One region of the Sinobaca sp. H24 genome, then DNA from elsewhere that is predicted to be linked to it. Evidence: riboswitches for the same ligand, from Rfam matches in the RefSeq annotation. Region 1 holds a riboswitch; each other region holds the start of a gene.

Region 1 (7,379 bases):
TTTTCAGAATTTTCTTTATTAAATGGAAACTAGAAAGACTACGGGTCGATTAACTTAAAAACAAAAAACTCTGAATGAATGGATAAATTTAAATCAAATTTATCCTGCTTACCTTGTTTCTTAATAAAATCATCGTCTTCATTTATGTTAAATGTAATAATAGAGAACAAATAATCAATAAATGGAAAGTCAATATATTGTGAATAGCAGCAGAATACGATTATCAAGAAAATATTAAGTGTTCCTATTAAATCTATTTTCAATGTTGGAGGCCAAATTTATGAATATTAGACCTTTTAGTGTTGCTATTTCTGATGATCAACTACTAGATTTAAATAGACGACTAGCGTTAACTAGATGGCCTGATGAAATTCCTGATTCACACTGGAGCTATGGGATACCATTGGATATCATGAGAAAGCTGGCTTCTTACTGGCAGAATCATTTTGATTGGAGAGTAGTTGAGGAATACATTAATATGTATCCCAATTACAAAGTCGAGATTGATGGTATAGACCTTCATTTTCTTCACATCCGAGGAAGTGGTCCTAAACCGATGCCCCTTCTTCTTCCACACGGGTGGCCTGGGTCGGTCTATGAAATGTTAGATATCATTCCTTATCTAACAACTCCTGAAAAGTTCGGCGGCGACCCTCAGGATTCGTTTGATATTGTGATCCCATCTATACCTGGGCACGGATTCTCCTCTGCCCCATTGAAACCTGGCTTTGAAGATCGACAGGCTGCAGATATATTTGTGAAATTAATGGATGTATTAGGTTATGAAAAGTTTGGAGCCCATGGCTATGATTTAGGAGCCAGCATTATAGGGTTAATGTGTCTGGATTATCCTGAAAAATTGATTGGTTATCATACTACTTCCCCGGTAATCCCAGTCCTTACATATCAGAGGAGACTCTATTATCAGAAGCAGAAGAAGAATACCTTACTTATTGCAAACAATGGTATCAAGAAGAAGCTGGATATGCTCACCTTCTTGGGACGAAAGCCTCAAACGATAGCCTATTCACTAAACGATTCTCCCATAGGTTTAGCTGCGTTCATACTGGAGAAATGGTATTTATGGACAGACCCGCCAAGCGGAGATCTTTTAAAGCACTTTGATAAAGAAACATTACTCGCCAATGTTTCCATTTATTGGTTTACCCAAACGATAAATGCTTCAAATCGATATTATTATGAAGGGCAATATACAAAGTGGCCGGGGAGAAATGACGTTTCAAAAGTACCTATAGGAGTTTCCCTAAATGCTACACAGTTTCATGAACGCCCCCCAAAAGAATATGTCGAAAGGTTATTTCCCAATGTTATTTGCTGGGAAGACCTAAAGACTGGCGGACACTTTGTGGCTACCGAGCAGCCAGAGCTAATCGCTAAGAAAATAAGAAGTTTTTTTAATAACGTTAATCAATATCATGGATAATACCTTGAAATTGATCGTGCAAAATCTGTTCTATTTTTTTATCGTAAAAAGCTAGTTAGTTGATTTTCCTTACTGGATATTTTTCTTCGGCAAACCCAGCGCAGACAGATCAATCGTTTCTCCTGCACCTATTTTTAGAACATGATGGAAGCGACTGAATCCCAGGGATTTCGTGAGGCAGCTTCTTTATAGGCAGCGCACGAATTCACCGCCTGCCCTCTTTTTGTGTTTCTCTTAAACCGTTATATTTTTCTAACCACTCTGTAACAGATTGCACTAAAACACTATTTCTTTTATTGATCTATCTTGTTTTATATATATTCGATTATCCTGTGAAAAAAAATAGCACAACCCCATCCTGAATAATCGAATACTTAAAAAATTTTAAAAATGTATTATCTCTTATTGACTTTCATCAAAAGCGATTGTATTCTAAATATTACTAATTTAATACACAACTATTTTATCAAGAGAAGTGGAGGGACTGGCCCTTTGACACTTCAGCAGCGGACTAGAAATAGTACTGTGCTAATTCCAGAAGCAGCAGGCTTGAAGATAAGAAGAGCAATTTGTCGTATTTCGTCAAACCCCCTTCTTTATTTAAAGAAGGGGGTTATTTTGTTAGACGAATGACAGGAGAATAAAGAATAATAGAGAGAAAAAGGAGAGTATGGAGATGAAACGCAGCTTAGAACAACGACTTAAAGAAGGAACGGTTATTGCCGGAGAGGGTTTCTGTTTGAACTGGAGCGCAGAGGCTATTTACAGCGGGCTCCTTTGTACCGGAAGTGGCACTGGAAAATCCGGAGCTCTAAAAGAACATACCGTGATTCATGAAGGCGGGGTCTGATGTGGTACTGGCTTTCACCTACAACGCCCATAGAGAAAAAATGCGCATCATCGGCAAGGAAGATTTGCTGGAACCGCTAACAGAAGTGCGATCCGCTTAGCGAAGGAAGTAGCTAAAGAACATCCGACGGAAGAAGCATTGGTAGCGGGTAATATCTCCAATACGAATATTTTCGATCCAGAGGACCGGAATCGAAAGAAAAAGTCAGAGGCATGTTTGCCTGAGATGATCGGATGGTGCAAGAAGAAGGCGTTGATTACATTCATGGCGAAACGTTTTACTACCATGAGAGGCAGAAATCGCACTGGAGGAAATCCAGAAGCAGGGACTGCCGGCTGTCATTCTGCTTGGACTAATGGGTGAAAATATACTACGGGACGGCTATAGCGTAGAAGACTCTTGCAAAAACTTCTGAGAAAGGCGCACTGGTCGTCGGAATGAATTGTTTCCGCGGACCGGATACGATGCAGCCATACCTCGAAAAAATATGCGCTCAGGTGGATGGTTACGTAGGCGGACTGCCCGTTCCTTATCGCACCACCGAAGAACATCCGACATTTTTCAACCTGCCTGATGGCGGATGCAGCTGCCATCTGCCGACCGAAACGACATTTCCAACGGCACTGGAGCGCTATCCCACAATCGGTATGAATTGGCTGAATGGGCAAAAGAAGCAAAAAAATCGGGGTCAATTACATCGGATTATGCTGCGGTGCTTCCCCGGCTATGTCGGGCGGTTGCTGAAGCAACAGGAATGGAAACCTCAATTCACAATACTCGCCTGATATGGAAAAACATTTTCTGTTCGGTAAAGACAAGACATTAAAACAGCACAACCTAAGCTATCGTTCAAAAGCCTAAAGAGTAGATGATTTTATATCTTATGTAAGTTGATTAGAACCAGATAGTACGACTAATGCCAGCTTGTCCTTTGGAATTATCCATGGGAAAGGCTGGCATTTTATTGCTGCCGCAGATCAACTTATCTCCCATTTGAATGGATAGAGAAATGCACTGGAGTATTTATTTAGATCTATACTTATACCTGTAAATTCAGCATAGTTTCCCCTCTTCACCCTGACGAGTACAAACTTATTTTCACTGCGTCTTTTCGAAAAAAGGAATTTAATACCAGCCGCCGAATATATCTAATAGCAGGTTGTAAAAAATCAATCAGCCATCTTTTTATTTTTGACTGTACAATCAGGCATATCTATTTAAGTTAAAGGAGCTATTATGACAAAATCCTGATAAGAAACTAACCATGTGGGCTTTTTTTGTAAACGCCTTGAGCGCTCCCAGAAAAAATATTAAGAAGGATCATCATTTAACGATTATAAACAGTATCTCTCTATTGTTCCTTCTTTTGCTTGCCTTTGTCTTATATGCAGTTAACCTAATCATTATGGGAACTTTTCTTCCTGTTTATGAAACATGGGAATATTTATGTACATTTTTTTGGGACAAACATTGTTTGTGCTAAGTGTTCCAGCCGTGCTTGTGAACTTTTATGTGATCCGCTGGTTCAGCAGGCGTTACTCTGCGACTGAAAGAAGTACGCAAAATTTTCAGTGATATGGTAACACTCTCTATTATGTATATTGCTTTATAATCTCAGTTTTTCTTTTTATTCCTACCTGGGTTCATGGCGGTCGATTACTTATCCCTTGGAACGTTGTTCATTATTCTCACGTTTGTTTTCTATTTCTGCCGCTCCTTTCATTTAGTAAAATACTACGTATCAGACAGCCAAAAAAATACCTCTATGATTATGCTTCTGTACACAGTAATACTTCTTGTCTTATTCCTTTTTCACTTAGGTATGTTTCTGTCGTTTGGTCCCTTTAATGTCAGCTGAAGACTGCTCTCAAATGGTCTGGTTCCATTTGAAGAAATTCAATTATAAAAGTGCTCCCCGTTCCTGTAAGTAAAGCATGCTTTCAGAAAACTTGGTCCACCAGCCGGAATAAATAAGATTGACATGTTCGTCAGAGAAGAGTACATTATAAGAAATAACTTGATATCCTTTGGAAAAAGGGGAGTAGCTTTTCAATAAAATCGTCAGTACGGGAGAAATCCCCGGTTTTATTGGCAGCCAGTATGCTGTTAGCGAGACCTTTACCTATGAGACAGGTGAAGGCTTTTTTGTGTACCTTCACCGACTCAGCGGTGAAGGTTTTTTGTGTGTATACGCAGAATTCATATCACGGCAGGATACTAAGTTTGTCTTGAAAAGGAGAAGATAAACGTGAAAATTTAGTCCGCTGATGGAATATGGATAGATGCCTATCGTTTTGATACTTATGGAAGGAATACTAAACACATTATTAAATATCTTGTGTTCTCTTTAAACTATTTAATAAAAACAAAAAAGGAACGGGGGATGGAGAAATGACTAAAGGGGATTATCAAGCAGGAAAAGAGACCCTGACCGTTATAGGGATCGGATTAGGTTTAATGATCATAGTGTTTACCATTATCCATTTTGCATTTGGAGTCCCAATCTTCCCTTCTTAAAGAGGAGCAATAGAAACTAAAGGAGAGTCTGTGGTGGAAGAATGGATTATCGACTTTATCGAACAATTTGGGTATGCAGGCGTCTTTTTCCTTATTGCGCTGGAAAACGTTTTTCCCCCGATTCCGTCCGAAATCATTTTAACATTTGGTGGTTTTGCAACGACTACCTCTTCTCTTCATATACCGGGTGTTGTGGCGGCTTCTACCCTGGGATCGGTCTTTGGTGCACTGATCCTTTATGGGATCGGGCGATTAATCGACATAGATCGTATGGAAATCCTCGTGGGAAAATACGGCCGCTGCCTTCGAATATCCAAAAAAGATATTCGGCGGGCTGAGTCATGGTTTACAAAGTATGGTGTATGGACCATCTTCCTCTGCCGCATGATTCCGTTGGTTCGAAGCCTTATCTCCATTCCGGCAGGGATGTCTAAAATGAATATATCCGTTTTTCTGCTATTTACAACGGCCGGAACTCTGATTTGGAACATTATTTTAGTAAATTTAGGAGCCGCTGTTGGAGAATCCTGGACAGACATTTTAGAATTTTTGGATATTTATTCGTCCATTGCTTACGTTTGTATAGGAATAGCCCTTTTATGGGTACTGTTTCTTTTTTCAAACGATTTCAAACAAATGGAAAGAAAGAAGAAATAAACAGGTAGTATACGAAACATAAAATTTATACTTTCGAAGTAAACAAAATAGCAGGAGTGATATCAAAAAATGAATTCATTTAATACTAACGCAAAAAAGAATCAGCTGGACTCTAACACCATAACACGTATAGCCTCAGGCACAGCTATACTTTTACTACTCAGCAGCTTGTATCTAATTATATTTAACTCCACCATCTTATATACCGGGATAGAGGGATACGTGGTTCTATTGCTTTTGATAGTACTCCTTTTATTATATGCGGTTAGTTTAATGACCGGAGAACTCTTTGCGGATTATATCATTAGAAAACGCAATAAATAAAAAATCCATCGTTTATCTCCGGCTTGGTATTACACGGTGAAAGATTTTATATAGCAAACCCTGCGTCGTGCAGATAAAGGCAGTTTCGTCTTATAATAATCACATAAAGGAGGAATATACATGACTGTAACCATTAAAGCTTTTTTGCAGGCGGAAGCTGGAAAAGAAAAAGACTTGAGAAAAGAGCTTAAAAAGGCAGTGGCTCCATCTCGTGCAGAAGCCGGCTGCCTGGAGTACGTATTATATGAATCAGAAGCGCAGGACGGGGTGTTTATCTTTTCGGAAAAGTGGAAAGATGAAGAAGCCGTTCAGCAGCACATCCAGACTGATCATTACCAGGCCTACCGCGAAAACACAGAGAATCTCGTTGTTTCCCGGGAAGTATATAAAGTACAACCTGTAGAATAACTAAAAAGAAGCTGCTCACCGGCAGCTTCTTTTTGTCTATTATTGCGGTTTTGCTTTTTTCGCATGAGCCGCAGCCTTCACTTCTTCAGGCGTGGTTCGATTGTCTTCTGCTTCTTTCTTCGTCGCTTCATCCCCGCACACAACGTGATCTACTTTATTCTTGAACGCTTCGTACCCCTGCTGTGCGACTAGCTCTTTATCGTTTTTGTTTCTTTCATCGCCGAAATACGTAGAATCCATACCGGCGTTATGATGGAAATCTGTATTGGTCGCACCGGGAAGCATCGCTGTTACATTGACTCCTGTTTCTTTTAACTCTTCTCTCAGCGATTCCGCGAACATAAATCCAAAGGCTTTAGAGGGACCGTATACTGTTTCATACGGAGTCGGCAGCGTCGCAGAGACAGATGACACGAGCAGTATGTTCCCCTCTTTATTTGGAACCATATGCTGCACGACGCGTTTTGCCATATGCACCGTTCCCTTAATGTTAATATCGATTAACTTTAATTCCTCTTCTAAATCATTCTCCAGAAAAGAACTGCCCATACTAACACCGACATTCAGCACAGCTGCATCCAGCTTTCTATTTTTGTTTTTACAAACTGCCAGAATGCTTCGACACCTTCATAGGTAGAGGCATCGGCCTGGAGAGGATACGCTTCGACTCCATAGCTTTTGATAGTCGTTTCTGCTTCAAAAATCCGCTCACTAGAGCCTGAAACCGCAATATCATACCCATCCTGAGCGAATAATTTTGCAAGTTCCAGCCCTAATCCGGAAGAAGCTCCTGTGATCATGACAAACGGACGTTCATTAGACATAGTATCTACTCCTTTTATCTTTCAATTGCTACCATGTGAAAAAGCACAGCTGGATTCCATTAGCTGTGCTTCTTCCATAAATGGCCCATAATACTGTTTATTTGTTATTGGTTAAGGCTTTTCATCTGCTCTGCAGGATAACGTTCGCCGGCAAAAGCACCACGAGGGGCTATTTTATCGATTTGTTCAAGGTCCTGCTTCGAAACGTTTACCTGCAGCGCCCCAAGGTTGCTGTCCAGATATTTGCGGCGTTTGGTTCCAGGGATGGGAACAATGTCTTCTCCCTGAGCAAGAAGCCAGGCTAGAGCAAGCTGGGATGGTTCACAGCCTTTTTCTTCAGCCATGTCTTCTATTT
Region 2 (7,379 bases), on a different contig from region 1:
AGCAAAAACAATGGAGCTCGGGGGAATGGCTTCGCCGCATGACTTAAAAATTGCCGAAAAGCTGGCACATGTTATTGCCGGCGGGAAAGTTCCAAAAGGAACGATGGTGGACGAACAATACCTTCTCGACCTGGAAAGAGAAGCATTCCTTAGTCTCGTAGGAGAGCCAAAGTCACAGCAGCGCATGCAGCACATGCTGTCTAAAGGAAAACCGCTGAGAAATTAAACGAATGGAGGGAACAGCCTTGAATGAAGCAGTCATTGTAGCAGGAGCAAGAACTCCTGTCGGAAAAGCAAATAGAGGAACACTGGCAGCCACCCGACCAGATGATCTGGGGGCGTTGACCATAAAAGAAACGCTGAAAAGAGCAGGCGGCCTCGACCCATCAACAATTGACGATGTTATTATCGGATGCGCCATGCCGGAAGCAGAGCAGGGCATGAACGTCGCCAGAAGCATCTCGGCGTTAGCGGGCCTTTCTTATACGGTGCCGTCGATTACAATTAACAGATACTGTTCATCCGGTCTGCAGAGTATTGCCTACGGAGCCGAACGGATCATGCTGGGTCACTCCCAGACTGTTATCGCCGGTGGTGCAGAATCAATGAGTATGATTCCAATGGGCGGCCACGTGATCGCTCCCAATCCGACGCTTGTAGATGAAGCACCGGAGTATTATATCGGCATGGGATATACAGCTGAAGAAGTAGCGAACCGGTTTGGTGTCAGTCGTGCAGACCAGGACGCATTTGCGGCAGAAAGCCACCGCAGAGCAGCAGCTGCCGTCGAGCAGGGGAAATTCACAGATGAAATCGTACCGGTGGAAGTAACAAAACGTTCCGTAGGGAACGATCACAAATTAAAAGAATCAACGGAAATGTTTTCCATGGATGAAGGCATACGTAAAGATACAACAGCAGAAACCCTGGCAGGACTGCGTCCGGCATTTCATCCGAAAGGATCCGTTACAGCCGGAAACGCCTCGCAGATGAGCGACGGCGCAGCCTCCGTTCTGCTGATGGACCGGCAGAAGGCGGAAGCGGAAGGGCATAAGCCTATTCTGAAATTCCATGGTTTCTCCGTAGCGGGTGTTCCTCCTGAAATTATGGGTATCGGCCCGGTGGAAGCGATTCCGAAAGCTGTAAAGCTAGCGGGTCTGGAAATGTCGGATATTGGGCTGTTTGAGCTCAATGAAGCATTTGCTTCCCAGGCACTGCAGGTCATTAGGGAATTAAAGCTGGATCACACAAAAGTAAACGTCAATGGAGGAGCGATCGCTTTAGGACATCCGCTCGGATGCACCGGAACGAAGCTTACCTTATCTCTTATGCATGAAATGATCAGACGCAATGAACAGTTTGGTGTGGTAACGATGTGTATTGGCGGAGGAATGGGTGCAGCCGGCGTGTTTGAACTGCTTCCACAATAAAAAGGAGGAATAAATGATGAGCAGCACAATAGAGCTTCACACAAAAGGCGGAGGCTTTCTACTCGGAGAAGTAACAGCAGACCAGGTATTCACACCGGAAGATTTCACGGATGAGCATAAAATGATTGCCAAAACGACAGAGGATTTTGTGGTTGGAAAAGTAGTACCGGAAACAGAAAAACTGGAAAATCATCAGTTTGACGTCTCCCGCCGCCTCTTAACGCAGGCTGGGGAGCTCGGTCTGCTTGGCGCGGATGTTCCGGAAAAATACGGCGGAATCGGCCTTGATAAAATCAGCTCCACCCTTATTACAGAAAAATTCTCCCGCGCCGGTTCCTTTTCCTTGAGCCAGGGGGCGCATGTTGGTATCGGCTCCCTGCCAATTGTCTTTTTCGGCAATGAAGAGCAGAAATCCAAATATCTTCCGGACCTTGCCACAGGAACAAAAATTGCGGCCTACGCTCTGACAGAGCCGAGCTCCGGATCAGATGCCCTCGGCGCAAAAACAATCGCTGTTCTAAACGATGCCGGAACACACTATAAGCTGACCGGTGAAAAACAGTGGATTACAAACTCAGCGTTCGCCGACGTCTTTATTGTGTATGCCAAAATTGACGGCGAGCATTTCTCCGCCTTTATTGTAGATAGGGAAATAGAAGGCGTTTCCACAGGGCCGGAAGAGAAGAAGATGGGAATCAAAGGCTCTTCTACAAGAACACTGATTCTTGATAATGCCCACGTACCGAAAGAAAATCTGCTCGGCGAAGCGGGACGCGGTCATATTATCGCATTTAATATTCTAAACGTAGGACGTTATAAGCTTGGTGTAGGCTGCGTCGGCGGTTCTAAGCGCGGTATTGAGCTGTCTGCTAAGTACGCGAACGAGCGCAAGCAGTTTAAAGTGCCAATTGCTTCTTTTAGAGGCATCCAGGAAAAGCTTGCTACGATGGCGTCAGAGACGTATGCGCTGGAAAGCTCTATTTACCGTACCGGCGGTCTTTTCGAAGAACAGCTGGGAAGGCTGAGTGAAACCGAGCAGGAAGACGGCGGGAAAGTTGCGGGAGCGATAGCTGAGTATGCAATCGAATGCTCGCTGAATAAATTCTATGGATCAGAAACACTCGATTACGTAGTAGATGAAGCAGTGCAGATTCACGGCGGCTACGGCTTTATGGCGGAGTACGAAGTAGAGCGGGCCTATCGTGATTCCCGAATCAACCGCATTTTTGAAGGCACAAACGAAATTAACCGTCTGCTGGTACCGGGGACAATCATGCGTAAAGCGATGAAAGGCGAGCTGCCATTCTTGGAAGAAGCTAAAAAGCTTCAGTCGGAAATTATGTCAATGATGCCGGAAGAGCCGGGATCAGAGCCGCTGGAGCAGGAGAAAATGCTTTTGAAAAACCTGAAGAAAGTATTCCTTCTCGTATCAGGAAGTGCTGCGCAGAAATACGGCAAAGGACTTGATCAGGAGCAGGAGCTTCTCTTTAACTCGGCTGATATCGTAAGCGATATTTATTCCATGGAATCCGCGATTCTCCGTACGGAAAAAGCGATGAATAAAAATGGAGCCGAAAAAGAAAATATGAAAATCATGCTTACCCAGGTATTCTGCCAGGAAGCAGTAAACCGCATTGAAGCACACGCCAAGGAGTCCATTATTCATATGGAAGAAGGAGATTCATTACGCACGATGCTCTCGATTCTCCGCAAGCTGACGCGTCACACGCCGACAGACGTGATCCGCATTAAGCGCACTATTGCAGAAAAAGTTCTCAAAGAAGAGCGTTATGTGATCTAGAGGTAATTAAAGATAAAACGGGCAGTTCATCTGTCCGTTTTTTTGTATTTCTATTTGTTATTAATTTTCGTTCAACCGTTCACGATAAAGGTCAGTTAGTGATTATATGTACCTATTACTTTGTATTTACATAAAAGTAAACATTAGGTAAACTGTATACCTATTCATGTTTTTGAAAAAGAAGGGAATGGTTGGATGAAGAGGGGTATGAAACAAAAAGCAGTAATGGCGGCTGGTCTATTTGTCATCCTGGCAGCGGGTTGCTCGCAGGAAGAAGCGGGTCCGGCAGTGGAAGAAGCAGAAAGTGCTGAAGTTTCGGAAGCGAATGAAGAGGCGGCACCGGAAACAGAGGAATCCGCAGAAGAATCTGTCGTTGAAGAGCAGGAAGCAGACAGCGAAGAAAGTGACTCAGAAGAACAGCAGGAAACATCAGCTGAAGAAACGGTGGAAGAAGAAACAGGTGAGATAAAGCAGGAAGAATTGGCTGCATTGGAAGGTTATTGGTTGATGTTTGATGATGAAACTGGGCATTCTATTTCGTTAAAAATTATATTAGACGATAATGAAAAAACTTTTCAATCTACTTATTATAGTGACCACTCAGGGGAAGTTGAAGTTAATTACAACATTACTAGTATAAATAACGGTCTAATAAAAGCAGAGGGAGACGTAGATTATATAGAAGGATCTACTATCACTTTAGAATTATTAGATAATGACATACTTTTATGGAAACAATTATCAAAAGAAATAATTTTTGATAGAGAAGATACTTCAGTGGCTAAATATATAGAAAGAAATGAAAATCAATCGAACGTCGAATCAAATGAAACAAATTCCAGCAGTGAATCAGCAGAAAATTCTACATCAGAAGCAGATGCCGAATCAGAAATAGCCTCTGAGCCGGACACGGAATCGATGAGTCTGGAGGAGCAGCTGGTGGAAGAGCTGATTCAATACGGTATTGGAAACGGCGGTACCCGTGACAGCTTTACCTTTTACGACCAGGCCTGGGAAACAGGAGATGATGGCAATCAGTATTATGTCATGACAGTTGGAGATGGTTCGAAAGTGGCTACCTTTCATGGTGGAGAAGACGGTAATCTTTATTTTTTGAATCTCGATTCTTTCCCGGATGAGGAGACAGCCGAATACACGAGAGTAGACTCTTATTAATTCCGCTTTTTTATTGAGTCGAGCCGGCAAGTAAATTAAGCTATAATAGCATCAAAAGAAAGGAGGCATAACATGGCAGTCGACATTTACAGCTATCCATCCTGCAGCACCTGCAAAAAGGCAGAAAAGTGGCTGGAAGAACAGGGAGTATCGTTTACAAGACATCACATTGTAGAATCACCTCCATCAGCAGCCGAACTAAAAAAACTTCATCAAATCAGTGATTACCCGATTCAGAAATTTTTCAACACGAGCGGGAAAAAATACCGTGAACTGGGTCTTAAAGATAAAGTGAAAGACGCAGAGAATGAGGAACTATATGATATTCTTGCTTCAGATGGTATGCTAATAAAAAGACCCATCGTTACAGATGGAAATCTTGTTACATTAGGGTTTAAAGAAGCTTTATTTGAGGAAACATGGAAACAATAAAGTAAATGAAAACTGGAGGAATGAACAATGAGCGTACCGAAGGAATTGAAGTACTCAGAAGAGCACGAGTGGGTAAAAACAGAAGGTGAAAAAGTCAGAGTCGGCATTACAGACTTTGCCCAGTCCGAACTTGGAGACATCGTATTTGTGAGCTGCCGGAAGTAGGAGACGAAATAAAGGCAGATGAACCATTCGGAAGCGTAGAGTCGGTAAAAACGGTTTCTGAATTGTATGCTCCTCTAAGCGGAACGGTCGTCGAGGTAAATGAAGACCTGGATGATTCCCCGGAATTCGTCAATGATTCTCCATATGATAAGGCATGGATGATTGTTGTAGAGCCATCCGACAGCAGCCAGATCGATGATTTAATGTCTGCAGAAGATTACGAAAAAATGGTCAGCGCCGACTAAAACGGCTGTTACATAAGAGGTCCGTCTCTTTAATAGAGGCGGGCTTCTTTTTTTGCTTTAAATGATTCTTTTTATCTTTTTTTGAAAGCATTCATCAAACCGCAGCCACCTCCGGCAAATTAGTTGACACCCGCTCCGGCCCCGTGCTAAGCTTCGATTTGTACTAAACAACCTACATACTTAATAACTCTTATCATGAGAGGTGGAGGGACTGGCCCTTTGAAGCCCGGCAACCGTCATTGTGTCTAATGAAATGGTGCCAATTCCTGCGAAGCGTGCGCTTTGGCAGATGAGAGAAAGGAACGAACAATAACCTTTCTGCTTATGATAAAAGCTGAAGGGTATTTTATTGTGTTTAAATAAAGGGATGTGTCAGCCTATTACAGGTATGATAAAGGATTTGTTCCAAGACCAAGTTATCTGGTATGATAAGTGAGGTTAATAAAGAAAAGAAACAGGGTGGACATATGATAGCATTGGAAAAACTATCGAAAATATTTCCTACATCCAATGGAGATATAACGGCAGTAGACAATATAGACTTGACGATAGACGAAGGAGAAATATTCGGGGTAATCGGGTACAGCGGAGCAGGTAAAAGTACGCTCATCCGCCTGCTGAATATGCTGGAAAAGCCGACATCGGGAAAAATTATTATTGCAGAAAAAAATATGGCAGATCTGCAGGGCTCCTCTCTTCGGAAAGCACGCCAGGAAATCAGCATGATTTTTCAGCATTTTAACCTTCTTTGGTCAAGAACCGTACGGGAAAATATCGCCTTTCCACTGGAAATTGCGAAGCTCTCAAAAAAAGACAAAAATGCCAGGGTGGATGAACTGATAGACCTTGTCGGTCTTACTGGAAGAGAAAATGCGTATCCGGCTCAGCTCAGCGGCGGCCAGAAGCAGCGCGTCGGTATTGCGAGAGCTCTTGCGAATAATCCTAAAGTGCTGTTGTGCGATGAGGCCACCTCGGCGCTGGATCCGAAAACGACAGATTCGATATTGGAACTTCTAACGGATATTAATAAAAAGCTCGGTTTGACCATTGTGCTTATTACTCATGAAATGCACGTGATCCGGAAAATCTGCAACCGGGTAGCCGTTATGGAAAACGGAAAAATAGTCGAAGAAGGACCGGTTTTGGATGTGTTCAGGCAGCCCCGTGAAGAAATGACCAAAGAATTTGTCAAGCAGATAACGGAGCCCGAAGAAACGATGGAAGCTATCCGGGAGTTAATGAAAACAGGCGACACCAGTCCCATAGTTAAGATATCTTTCCTCGGTGAAGATGCGGAACAGCCTATTATGACAAACCTTATTCTTACATGCGGCGTTTCCGTAAACATCCTGCAGGGCAAAGTGTCTAAAACCAGAGATGGCAGCTATGGTACATTATTTGTTCAGCTCCAGGGAAACCAGGAACAGCTGAACCACGCGCTGTCCTATTTAAAAGATCAGCAGGTACAGACAGAGGTGATGACAGCGCATGAATGAACTATTTGAAAATATAAACTGGGCGAACATGTGGGAAGCCACGTTAGAAACTTTATACATGAGTGCTTTGGCAGTTCTGGCTACTTTTATTCTGGGCATTCTGCTCGGCCTTGTCCTCTACATGACGGACAAAGGAAACATGTGGGAAAATCAGCCGGTCCACTTAGCGGCAGCGGCGATTGTAAACATATTTCGGTCGATTCCATTTATTATTTTAATTATCCTGCTCGTTCCGTTTACGACATTTATTGTCGGAACAATGCTCGGGCCGAGCGCGGCTCTGCCTGCTCTGGTAATAGGAGCGGCACCGTTTTACGCTAGACTGGTGGAAATTGGTCTTCGTGAAGTGAATAAAGGAGTTATTGAGGCAGCCCAGTCCATGGGCGCCAATCAATGGCATATTATTTTTAAAGTATTGATTCCTGAATCGCTTCCCGCCTTAATTTCCGGAATTACCGTTACGGCTATTACGCTTGTAAGCTATACGGCAATGGCCGGAGTGATTGGAGCTGGAGGACTTGGCGACCTTGCTTTCCGGGAAGGGTTCCAGCGCAGCAATTCAGATGTAACGCTGGCAGCAACTGCCGCCATCCTGGTGATCGTTATGATCCTGCAGTGGATTGGCGACAGAATT
Region 3 (7,379 bases), on a different contig from region 1:
AAATACCCTTACAGCAGTATCGAGGAGGCATGATCATGAAAGAAACCAATCGCCTGACTCCGGAAGATATCGACCGTATTGTAGAGATGGCCTGGGAAGACCGGACTCCCTTTGATATGATTGAAGTGCAGTTCGGCTTAAAGGAAAAAGACGTCATTAAGCTTATGAGAAAAGAAATGAAAGCATCATCTTTCCGCATGTGGCGCAAACGGATGAATAACCGCAGCACCAAGCATGCAGCACTGCGCTCAAAAGAAGTAAAGCGTTTCCGCTCTCCAAATCAAAAGCCTTTGTCATACTAAAATTGAACCAATTCAGGAGCAGACCCTGGATTGGTTTTTTAATCTGCTTTGTTAATTGTTACCATTTATACTATATTGGAAATCGACCTGCTTCTTTTTTTATCTATAATTATTAGTACGGTCAGGACAGCAATGCTTAAGAGAACCATAAACAAAAAGGATAAATACAGCGTCATAAATCCCCCAAATATTTCATCAAATTCCAGCAGCGCTGCATCAGGATCGTATACTCCCCCGCCGGAAATATACCTGGCAATTTCAAGGTACATCAGATGATAATAAATGCTCATCCATAACGACCCTGTATATTCGCGATACAGCTGCAGGGCTATCCCGAACGCAAAGAGCAATATAAAATAATCGATAGTCAGCTGCATCGGTTGATTAAAAAATAGAGCGGCTAATGACATAGCCAGTAAAGGCACACACATGAAAAGAAGCATCTGCAGAAACAAGGAAATAATAAATCGATATTTCTTTCGCAGTTCTGAAAATATCAAGCCTCGAATAAACACTTCCTCCGGGAATGCCTCATACATAAATGCCGTGATAGTATTAATCAAAACGGCAAGCAGAATAGTGCCGGTCAAATTAAGGCGGACGTTTTCAATGCCTCCAAACAAAGCAGCGGTGATAATCCCTGATAGAAGCAGAAGCAATGGCAGTGCTGCCCCAACGAACCATTTAGTTCGGGAATCGGCTTTTGTTAAACCGATGTTTTTAAACAAATCAGGATTCTTTGCTTTCAGCCAATACAAAACGGCAAGAGTCACCCGGTAAACATAATGCCCTGAAGGAAAAGCGCTGTCTCTCGGTTCATTCCCTGCGTTTCGATGAAATAGCGGCCGGTATTTCCCGATATGAATAGAAATATAGATACCAGGAAAAAGTACAAGATTAATCGACTGACTTTATACGTTGATTCTTTCAAACAGCTTCCCCCTCTATTAAAGCCTGGGTGGCTTCGTAAGGTATCACTTCATTTATCAGATTCATTATTCTAAATATAACTTGTCTTCTACAGTGTAACTGAATAATAATTATAAGCTAAAACCAAAAAAGGAGTCAGCCAATGGATTTAAGTACAAAAAGAGGATGGACGTATTTTAGTATCGCGTTGTTTACCTTAGGTGTAGTTTTCTTTTTACTTCGTTCTTCTCCTATAAATATCAATGATGTAACAGAATACATTCTTTATTCTTTTCAATGGGGGTTAATTCTTTTCGGAATAACATGCTTAGTTTTTAGATTGTTTTTTTCTAAATTTATTGGGAAGCGGTAACTGAAAACTTGAACTCTACTATTAAGCGGTACCTGCTCATTGGTCGTTTTTACTTTCCTTAATGATCCTATACCAGATTTCCACTTGTTTTGCGGTCTCAATGGTCCGCAGTTTTTCCAGTTGAATCTCGAATTCTTCCAAGTGGTCGAATAAGCGCATCCCCTGTCCAAGAATGATTGGTGCAAACGCAACCTGCAGTTCATCCGCCAGATTCGCTTTTAATAACTGCTGGCCGACGTCAGCCCCAAGCACCACTACATCTTTCTCTTTGGCCGCCTGTTTAGCCTGATGAACCGCGCTTTCGATACCATCTGTTACGAATGTAATGGTGAGATTTTCATTTTCCTTTGGATGTTCAGCTGGTGGATGATGGGTCAATACAAACAAAGGCACTTGAAATTCATAATTATCTGCATAGGCATCCGGATCTTCGCTCATATCAAAAGTATTCCGTCCCATCACAACCGCTCCCGTTTTTGCCATCTCCGCTTGAATGACTTCATTCGGTTCAAAGCTCTCGTAAAGCTTTCCTAGTTTCCCGTCCCGGTCGCTGATATACCCATCCACCGATAAGATCATCCCCAAGCATACCCTTCCCATGTTCTTCCCTCCACTTTCTTCATTGTCTTCCGTTTAACACTATTCTCTAAGGTGAGAAACCCGTCTCTTTATGTATTCTTCTTTGGCGTCCTATAACCCTTTTAAGAAATTAAATCGATTGCTTTCAAGTTAAAAAAAGATGGGATTTATAAAGTACAAACAACATAAAAAATGTCCGTAAAGTCATGTATGACCTTTACGGACGTTGTTATTAATTTTTACTTAATTGGTAGTTTTCTGCTGCAGGAAATCTTCGGTTGACTTCACTTCTGCATACATGCCCTGCAGTGCGCCTACAAACGAATAATGAACCTGTTCGGCTGAAGTGGTTTTATTTTGATACGTCAACTCTTTTGTCGCGCAGGCATCTTCGATAAGCGTTGTTTCATAGCCTAAATCTACAGCTGCCCGAACAGTAGCATCGATACACATATGTGTCATCATCCCTGCCACTACTACCTTTGTTATACCCTTTTCTTTTAATTGACTCTCTAATTCCGTATTTAAGAAGCTGTTGGGAAAGTTTTTGACGATGATTTTTTCATCTTTCAGTGGCTGAACCGTTTCATGATGTTCTGCCCCTTCTGTATCCGGAAGAAAGAAACCTAAAGCGGGATCGCCTGCGATATGCTGAACATGGAAAATATGGCCGTTGTGGTTCTCTCTAAACCATTCAATAACTTTAGCGGCATTCGCAGCTGCAATTTCAGGATTGCTTAATTCCATTTTGCCACCCGGGAAATAGTCATTTTGAATATCGACAACGATTAAAGCTGTACTCATTCACTTCACCCCATTGCTAAGTTTTTCATACAAGGTAATCATATACTTAATTGCAATTTAAATCGATAAAAGGGTTTTACAAAGGTAGAGGTTGATGAAAACTTTTTTGATGGGCATCATCTAATAGTTAATAACAAAGCAAAAACAAGTACAATATATGGAGCGATAGGGCTTCTAGCCTTGGACGATTTCTACTTCATTCCAGCCAAAGCGATCCAGCTAAGGTCGTACTTTTAAGTTTTGAAAACAAATGTTTTACCTCTGCTTGACTTTCATCAACAGCGATTGTATTCTAAATATTACTAATTTAATACACAACTATTTTATCAAGAGAAGTGGAGGGACTGGCCCTTTGACACTTCAGCAGCGGACTAGTAATAGTACTGTGCTAATTCCAGAAGCAGCAGGCTTGAAGATAAGAAGAGCAATTTGTCGTATTTCGTCAAACCCCCTTCTTAAATAAAGAAGGGGGTTATTTTGTTAGACGAATGCCAGGAGAATTAAAGAATAATAGAGAGAAAAAGGAGAGTATTGTGATGAAACGCAGCTTAGAACAACGACTTAAAGAAGGAACGGTTATTGCCGGAGAGGGGTTTCTGTTTGAACTGGAGCGCAGAGGCTATTTGCAGGCAGGCTCCTTTGTACCGGAAGTGGCTCTGGAAAATCCGGAAGCCCTGAAAGAAACATACCGTGATTTTATGAAGGCGGGGTCTGATGTGGTACTTGCTTTCACATACAACGCCCATAGAGAAAAAATGCGCATCATCGGCAAGGAAGATTTACTGGAACCGCTTAACCGAAGTGCGATCCGCTTAGCGAAGGAAGTAGCCAAAGAACACCCAACGGAAGAAGCATTGGTAGCGGGTAATATATCCAATACGAATATTTTTGATCCGGAGGACCCGGAAGCGAAAGAAAAAGTCAGAGGCATGTTTGCTGAGATGATCGGATGGTGTAAAGAAGAAGGCGTTGATTACATTCATGGCGAAACGTTTTACTACCATGAGGAGGCAGAAATCGCACTGGAGGAAATCCAGAAGCAGGGACTGCCGGCTGTCATTCTGCTTGGACTAATGGGTGAAAATATACTGCGGGACGGTTATACCGTAGAAGACTCTTGTAAAATACTGTCTGAGAAAGGCGCACTAGTCGTCGGAATGAATTGTTTCCGCGGACCGGATACTATGCAGCCATACCTCGAAAAAATATGCGCTCAGGTGGATGGTTACGTAGGCGGACTACCTGTTCCTTATCGCACCACCGAAGAACACCCAACATTTTTCAATTTGCCGGACGGCGGATGCAGCTGCCATCTGCCTACAGAAACGACATTTCCAACAGCACTGGAGCCACTGTCCCACAATCGGTATGAATTGGCTGAATGGGCAAAAGAAGCGAAAAATGCCGGGGTCAATTACATCGGATTATGCTGCGGTGCTTCTCCCGCTATGGTACGGGCGGTTGCTGAAGCAACTGGACTAGAGACCATCAATTCCCAATACTCGCCTGATATGGAAAAACATTTTCTGTTCGGTAAAGACAAGACTTTAAAACAGCATAATCTAAGCTATCGTTCAAAAGCCTAAAGAGTAGATAATTTTATATCTTATGTAAGTTAATAAGAATCAGGTAGTTTGACTAATGCCAGCTTTTTCCTTGGGAATTATCCATGGGAAAGGCTGGCTATTTTATTGCAGCCGCAGATCAACATATCTCACATTTGAATTGATCTAAAATGAACTGGAATATTTATTTAGATCTATACTTATACCTGCAAATTCAGCATAGTTTCTCCTCTTCACCCTTGCGAGTATAAACTTATTTTGCCTGCGTCTTTTCGTAAAAAGGAATTTAATACCAGCCGCCGAATATATCTAATAGCAGATTGTAAAAATCAATAAGCACTCTTTAAGTTTTCACTTAATAATTAAGCATTTCTATCTACTGTCAAAAGGAGCTATTATGACAAAATCCGCTGAAAAGAAACTAAGCATGTGGGCTTTTTTTGTAAACGCCTTGAGCGCCCCCAGAAAAAATATTAAGAAGGATCATCATTTTACGATTAAAAACAGTATCTTTCTCCTCATACTGTTTCTTCTTTTGCTTGCCTTTGTCTTATATGCAGTTAACCTAATCATCATGGTAACTTTTCTTCCTGTTTATGAAAGCATAGGAATATTTGTGTACATTTTTTTGGGACAAACATTGTTTGTGTTAAGTGTTCCAGCCGTGTTTGTGAACTTTTATGTGATCCGCTGGTTCAGCAGGCGTTATTCTGCGACTGAAAGAAGTACGCAAAAAATTTTCAGTGATATGCTGACACTCTTTATTCCATGTATTTTGCTTTATAATCTCAGTTTTTCTTTTTATTCCTATCTGGGTTCATGGCGGTCGATTACCTATCCACTTGGAACGATGTTCATTATTTTCACGTTTGTTTTCTATTTCTCCCGCTCCTTTCTTTTAGTGAAATATTATGTATTAGACAGCCAAAAAAAAACCTCTATGATTATGCTTCTGTACACAGTAATACTTATTGTCTTATTCATTTTTCACTTGGGTATGTTTCTGTCGTTTGGTCCCTTTAGTATCAGCTGAAGACTACTCTCAAATAGTCTGGTTCCATTTGAGGAACTTCATTGATAAAACGGAAACTTCACTCAGTTTATCTCTTATTAGACTCCACGCCGCAGTGCTCTATCCAACATAAAAGTAAAACCAACTGCTGTGTGATGCGTTAATTTATGGAGAGCGTCTCTTGATATTGTGACACTTGATCTTGAAAATCTGTGCCAAAATGCCTGGCACTGCACCATTCCTGTCAGTAAAACATGCTTCCAGAAAACTTGGTCCACCATCCAGAATAAATAAGATTGACAAAGAGGCAATAGAAGGATACATTATAAGAAATAACTTAATATCCTTTGGAAAAAGGGGAGTAGCTTTTTCAATAAAATCGTCAGGACGGGAGAAATCCCCGGTTTTATTGGCAGCCTTGTGCTGTTTGCGAGACCTTTACCTATGAGACGGGTAAAGGGCTTTTTTATGCCTTCACCGCCTCAGCGGTGAAGGTTTTTTGTGTGGATTCACAATAAAACCTATCGCGGCAGGGTAACGGGTTTATCTAAAAAAGGAGAAGATAAACATGGAACTTAGTCTGCTGATGGAATACGGATGGGTGCTTATTGTCCTGATCCTTATTGAGGGAGTGCTGGCTGCTGATAACGCGCTCGTACTCGCTGTGATGGTCAAAAGACTCCCACCGGAACAAAGGAAAAAAGCGTTATTTTACGGCCTGGCCGGCGCGTTTGTTTTTCGTATTGCCTCTTTATTCATTATCTCATTTCTCATTGACGTATGGCAGGTACAGGCTATTGGAGCTCTTTATCTCTTATTGATTGCGCTCCATCATATTATCCGGAAAGTCTGGTTCCATAAAGAAGCTGCAGTGGAAAAAAAGACACAGGAAAGCGAAGAAAAACCTGCAGGGTTCTGGCGTACCGTAGCAAAAGTGGAAGTAGCAGATATTGCCTTTGCGGTTGATTCTATTCTCGCCGCCGTCGCTCTGGCGGTGACCCTTCCCCGAACCAACCTGCCCATGATCGGCGGAATGGACGGCGGGCAGTTTCTTGTTATTCTGACAGGTGGACTGATCGGGGTGGTCATTATGCGATTTGCTGCGGGGTATTTTGTCACCTTACTGGAAAGCAGACCTGGTCTTGAAATTGCTGCATTCGCTATTGTCGGCTGGGTTGGGGTAAAGCTGATGGTTCACACTCTTTCTCATCCAGCCTTAGCAGTGCTCCCAGAACATTTTGCAGAATCCACTCTATGGAAATTATCTTTCTATATCGTGTTGGTCGGTATTGCCGCAGCCGGATGGATACTGTCTAAGGATAAAGGGGTACCACAGAACAAGGCAGCACTTAAAGAAAGCTTTGTCAGCCAAAAATAGAGCATACCTCTATGAGTCAAGCTGCCCCATAACTAATTCTGTAAAATCATTCGATTCTCGCGCAAATTAAATCGACACCCGCGTTCCACAAATGCATCCTATGACTTTATAAGAAGTAAATAACATTTTACTATCGAAATTACCTAAAACAACAGGAGTGATACCAAACATGAATGCATTTAACACAAACAATCAAAAGAAAAAACTAGATTCTAAGACTATAACTCGTATAGCATCAGGTATAGCCATACTTTTACTAATCAGCAGTTTGTATTTAATTATGTTTAACTCTGCCATATTGTCTACCGGAATAGTAGGATATGCCGTTGTATTGTTATTTATTGTCCTCCTTGTATTATATGTGGTGAGTTTAACGACTGGAGAACTTTTTGCAGATTATATGATTCAAAAACGTCAAAATAGAAGCTAGATATCATGATTCTCATTCGAATAAAAG

Evidence for each region. Region 1 has a riboswitch for S-adenosylmethionine ahead of MMY81_RS35150 (homocysteine S-methyltransferase family protein). Riboswitches for the same ligand answer to the same signal wherever they lie in the genome.
Region 2: linked by a shared signal. The riboswitch ahead of MMY81_RS15865 (methionine ABC transporter ATP-binding protein) and the one ahead of MMY81_RS35150 (homocysteine S-methyltransferase family protein) in region 1 are both predicted to bind S-adenosylmethionine.
Region 3: linked by a shared signal. The riboswitch ahead of MMY81_RS08640 (homocysteine S-methyltransferase family protein) and the one ahead of MMY81_RS35150 (homocysteine S-methyltransferase family protein) in region 1 are both predicted to bind S-adenosylmethionine.

What each region holds. Positions count from the first base shown of each region.
Region 1 covers NZ_JALBWT010000006.1:58,744-66,122, forward strand. Annotated here, with positions in the region: gene MMY81_RS10320 (epoxide hydrolase family protein) at 281-1,444, shown strand; SAM riboswitch class I at 1,905-2,006, shown strand; partial or broken gene MMY81_RS35150 (homocysteine S-methyltransferase family protein) at 2,121-3,155, shown strand; gene MMY81_RS10335 (DedA family protein) at 4,845-5,468, shown strand; gene MMY81_RS10340 (putative quinol monooxygenase) at 5,913-6,200, shown strand; partial or broken gene MMY81_RS10345 (SDR family NAD(P)-dependent oxidoreductase) at 6,240-7,024, opposite strand; partial or broken gene MMY81_RS10355 (aldo/keto reductase) at 7,129-7,379, opposite strand, start outside.
Region 2 covers NZ_JALBWT010000011.1:148,332-155,710, reverse strand. Annotated here, with positions in the region: gene MMY81_RS15895 (3-hydroxyacyl-CoA dehydrogenase/enoyl-CoA hydratase family protein) at 1-226, shown strand, start outside; gene MMY81_RS15890 (acetyl-CoA C-acetyltransferase) at 246-1,430, shown strand; gene MMY81_RS15885 (acyl-CoA dehydrogenase family protein) at 1,447-3,231, shown strand; gene MMY81_RS15880 (hypothetical protein) at 3,439-4,407, shown strand; gene MMY81_RS15875 (arsenate reductase family protein) at 4,480-4,839, shown strand; partial or broken gene gcvH (glycine cleavage system protein GcvH) at 4,867-5,249, shown strand; SAM riboswitch class I at 5,437-5,545, shown strand; gene MMY81_RS15865 (methionine ABC transporter ATP-binding protein) at 5,717-6,745, shown strand; gene MMY81_RS15860 (methionine ABC transporter permease) at 6,738-7,379, shown strand, end outside.
Region 3 covers NZ_JALBWT010000004.1:254,870-262,248, forward strand. Annotated here, with positions in the region: gene MMY81_RS08615 (TIGR03643 family protein) at 36-302, shown strand; gene MMY81_RS08620 (CPBP family intramembrane glutamic endopeptidase) at 368-1,060, opposite strand; gene MMY81_RS08625 (hypothetical protein) at 1,072-1,233, opposite strand; gene MMY81_RS08630 (dihydrofolate reductase family protein) at 1,621-2,184, opposite strand; gene MMY81_RS08635 (cysteine hydrolase family protein) at 2,407-2,967, opposite strand; SAM riboswitch class I at 3,288-3,389, shown strand; gene MMY81_RS08640 (homocysteine S-methyltransferase family protein) at 3,504-4,553, shown strand; gene MMY81_RS36240 (undecaprenyl-diphosphate phosphatase) at 5,643-5,825, opposite strand; gene MMY81_RS08645 (TerC family protein) at 6,113-6,922, shown strand; gene MMY81_RS08650 (hypothetical protein) at 7,092-7,352, shown strand.